One region of the Gracilibacillus sp. JCM 18860 genome, then DNA from elsewhere that is predicted to be linked to it. Evidence: riboswitches for the same ligand, from Rfam matches in the RefSeq annotation. Region 1 holds a riboswitch; the other holds the start of a gene.

Region 1 (2,203 bases):
AGCTCCCAGATAAAAAGCATTATCGCAATCACTGAGATAGGAAGCCATGATTTTTTTATCATGTGCTCAACACCGTCCTTACTCTGTTATGTTGTTTCCACTACTTTAGTGATATTTCTCTGTTAATTTTTCCATAGACGCCTGATTGTCCGCCCTTGTATAAATTTTAATTTGGGATATGTTGCTCGTACAGCCCATATCTAGCATACGTTGATTCATTTTTTCAATAATCACTAGTAGTGCAGATAGCTCCCCTTCCATTGTTGTTTCTAATGGATTCACTTGGTACTTCACTCCAGCAGCCTCGATTACCTCAATTGCTGCATCTACAAATGGAATCACATCTTCCCCATTTGGTGTTTTCGGGATAATTTGAATACTCACTAATGCATTTGCCATTTTTCTCTCTCCTTTTTATTCAGGTAAAAATTCATTTGTAAACGCTGATTCTACGTCTAGCTCCCTTTCTAATAGACCATTTTCGAACATCCAATCAGAATAATTTCTCCAAACCTCTGGACGTTGTTCTCCCCATCTTGTAGCATCGTCCTGATATTTTGGAGAGAGCCATTCTTGACTTGCTTTTACCAATTCTGGGTCTAAATCGGGTACTTTATCTATTAATATATCTGCTGCTTCAGCTGGATGACTGATAGCATATTGATAACCCTTAGTTACTGCTGCTAACAATGAACGAACCGTTTCAGAATTCTCTTCTAGCATTGTTTCATTTGTTGTGATAACAGGAGTATAGTAATCTAGTTTTTCTGAATAATCGGTTAAGTAGAGCATATCTAGGTCGATACCACGAAGCTCTGCTTCAACACCAGTCCAACCATAGTAAATCCAGGCAAAATCTACATCTCGCTCAACTGCAGTAAAAAAGTCGGTATTGCCAATATTCGTAATGGTAACATCATCTACGGATGCACCCTCTTGTTTCATCAAGGAATCGATTACTGCTGATTCCACTGGTGCACCCCAGCCTCCATATGTCTTTCCGGCAAAATCGGCAGGGGATTGGATTCCTTTCTCTACTGGGGCCGCAAAACCAGAAGTATTATGTTGAATAACAGCTGCTATCGATACAATCGGAATATCCTGTACTCTTGCTTCAGTAACCGCCTCCTGTGCACTTATTCCAAAATCGGCCTTCCCTGCAGCTACCGTTTGATCAGCACCTGCTTCACCCGGAAGCACAATATTGACATTTAATCCCTCTTCCTCAAAATAACCCTTTGCTTGGGCGACATATAATCCGGTATGATTTGTATTCGGTGTCCAATCCAAAACAAACGTGACTTCTGTTAAATTCTGTTTGTCTGTTTGAGAAGAGTCTTGGCCACATCCTGTTAACATAAAAAACATACATGCTAAGACAACTAATAGTTTGTTCAATTTGATTTCCCCCTTATGTCGTTTTTAAGGGATACATATAGAAAAAGCGCTCTAGACAGAAGCCTAGAGCGCATATAGATTCATAATTCCATATGTTCCCTACGCTGGTGCTAACCAGATCAGGTTCTAAGGGTCAGTATCTTCCGGATACAATCTCAACTGGCAACACCAGTCCCCCTACATGTCCATATCTTATTGCTATCACATTCATACTTTGACATATTTATCGTAATTATTCAAGTTTTGTGTACTTCATTGGAGATATGAAAAAAACGAGGCATTCTCTCTACTTTAACAAGTACCTAGTTTTTTTTACTTGTTACCTTAAAAAACTTGGTCGAAGCTTCTGCTGTGTAGAAATTTTATATCTTCCTAACGTGCAAAAAAAAGCAGACCTTCATTGCTGAAGATCTGCCTTCTACAATTATGATTGAACTATTTTTGAAGCTACTTCCACTACACGAGTTGCTTGGTGCTTCACTGCTGCTTCTACATCCTCCAGCATTTTACCATCTGGAGTTTGTGTGACACTAGTTCCATAAGGGTTTCCGCCTGCCCCATAGATACATTCATTTGTATATCCAGGAGGGACGATGATCGCACCCCAGTGCATCATAGAGGTATATAAATGTAATAAGGTTCCCTCATGACCACCATGCGCATTAGAAGCAGAAGACATGGCTGTTACTACTTTATTCATCGTTTTTCCTGCAGCCCATAATCCGCCTTGTGAATCAATAAATTGCTTCATTTGAGATGGAACATTTCCAAATCTAGTCGGAATACTGAAAATAATCGCATCTGC
Region 2 (2,203 bases), 770 kb from region 1:
ATTTTCACCTGTTTCATAAGTTTTAATATCTATTCACATACAAATTATGTTAATATAATAGAAGAACACCTTATCTATCTTCGTAATTCATAGATAGAAAAATGGTAAGCTAATACCCTATAAAGGATAGCACAAAAACTTTATAAAAAAAATTTCCTTAGTTCAGACGAAAGAAGGTTACCTATGGATAACAAATTTATATCAGAATTACTCTCATGGTTAAAAGCACTATTAATAGCAGTAGTTATTGTTCTAGTTTGTCGCCATTTTTTATTCACTCCATCTATTGTTAAGGGTGAGTCCATGATGCCTAATTTACAGGATGGGGATCGCATTATTTTAAGTAAGATAAGTGAAATAGAGCGATTTGACGAAATAGCTTTCGAAGCCCCGGACTCTGAAGATAATTATGTTAAAAGAGTAATTGGTATTCCAGGTGATAGTATCGAAATGAAAAATGACCATTTATTCATAAACGGCAAGGAATATAAAGAAGATTACTTGACAGCATACAAAGAAACGCTACCTGAAGGGGAAAGCTTAACGAATGATTTTACCCTCTATAATTTGACAGGTGAAGAAACAGTTCCTGATGGGAAATTCTTTGTGCTTGGAGATAATCGTCGTGTGAGCAAGGATAGTCGCTCCTTTGGATTCATTGATGAGGAATCCATTATTGGAGATGTGAAAATGAGAATCTGGCCACTCGATTCGATTGGGTGGATCAACTAGACATATATATCGCTTTCTTGACAGAATGGAACTCACATGTTTTATTAGAATTAATTGAATACAAAAATTCCACTAGGGGTGCCATCGGAATGGCTGAGATAAGAATAGTTCTTCTTGATCCCTTTGAACCTGAACTAGTTAAAGCTGGCGGAGGGAAGTGGAGTCGGTCAAAAGTGATAGATTGATGTAATAAATAACCGCTCCATTTATATAAGGGGCGGTTTTTTTATTTCCCTTCATTTCGTAAAAAGAGAGGAGAAAGGTTTATGTCCAATCAAATAGTAAGTGCAGTAACGATAGCCGGTACAGATCCTTCTGGTGGTGCAGGGATCCAAGCAGATCTAAAAACATTTCAGGAAAGAGAAGTCTATGGAATGAGTGTCATTACATCGGTTGTCGCACAAAACACTAAGGGGGTAAAGGCAGTAGAGCATCTCCCCATTGATTTTATAGAAAAACAGTTTGATGCGGTATGGGAGGACATTACCCCACATGCCGTCAAGACTGGAATGATTGCTACCATTGAGATGATGGAGCTCATTGCAAAAAAACTTACAAACAGTAAAATCCCATTTGTTATTGATCCAGTGATGATTGCTAAAAGTGGTGATCCATTAATGGAAGAGAAGTCTCGCGAGGTTATTCGGGATATACTCCTACCACTTGCAACGGTTGTTACGCCAAACGTACCAGAAGCAGAGTTTCTAGTAGGTTTTTCCATCAACTCACAAAAGGACACTGAAAAAGCAGCCAAAGTGTTGGTCCATCAATTAGGGGCAAAAGCGGCTGTAGTGAAAGGTGGACATCTTGATGGCGATGCGAAGGATGTATTATATGATGGGGCTCAATTTGATTATTTCAGTACGAAAAGAATCGATACACCTCACACCCACGGAACAGGCTGTACGTTCTCAGCAGCCATTACGGCCGAGCTAGCTAAAGGTAAATCAATTAACGAAGCGGTGGGGCTTGGAAAAGAATTTATTACAGATGCTATTCAACATTCTCTGTTACTAGGCAAAGGGAATGGCCCAACTAATCATTGGGGATATCGACTAAAAGGATTACCAAATAGAGGAGAAATGGAATAATGAAGCTAACACAGATTCAACTATTGCGGGAAAAACAACCATTAATTCATAATATTACCAACCAAGTAGTGATGAACTTTACAGCAAATGGCTTATATGCAATAGGTGCATCACCTGTTATGGCGCATGCTAAAGAAGAAGTAGAGGAAATGGCTCAAATAGCGGATGCGGTCGTTTTAAATATTGGTACATTGACGCAAGATCAGGTGGATGCCATGATCCTTGCAGGTAAATCAGCTAATAAAGCGGGAGTGCCCGTCGTTTTAGATCCAGTAGGTGTAGGAGCAACTACATTTCGCACATCCTCTGCTTTAAGAATATTAGACGAAGTAGATGTAACGATTATAAGAGGAAATGCTGGCGAGGTTGCTAATTTAGCC

Evidence for each region. A riboswitch is a leader RNA that binds a small molecule or an ion and turns the genes downstream of it on or off. The one in region 1 is predicted to bind thiamine pyrophosphate.
Region 2: linked by a shared signal. The riboswitch ahead of thiD (bifunctional hydroxymethylpyrimidine kinase/phosphomethylpyrimidine kinase) and the one ahead of ACZ5R4_RS06100 (ABC transporter substrate-binding protein) in region 1 are both predicted to bind thiamine pyrophosphate.

The regions. Positions count from the first base shown of each region.
Region 1 is NZ_AP043868.1:1,170,872-1,173,074, forward strand. Features, by position in the region: gene ACZ5R4_RS06090 (ABC transporter permease) at 1-62, opposite strand, end outside; gene ACZ5R4_RS06095 (MTH1187 family thiamine-binding protein) at 106-399, opposite strand; gene ACZ5R4_RS06100 (ABC transporter substrate-binding protein) at 415-1,359, opposite strand; TPP riboswitch at 1,478-1,587, opposite strand; gene wrbA (NAD(P)H:quinone oxidoreductase) at 1,823-2,203, opposite strand, start outside.
Region 2 is NZ_AP043868.1:1,945,416-1,947,618, reverse strand. Features, by position in the region: gene lepB (signal peptidase I) at 184-732, shown strand; TPP riboswitch at 797-905, shown strand; gene thiD (bifunctional hydroxymethylpyrimidine kinase/phosphomethylpyrimidine kinase) at 999-1,823, shown strand; gene thiM (hydroxyethylthiazole kinase) at 1,823-2,203, shown strand, end outside.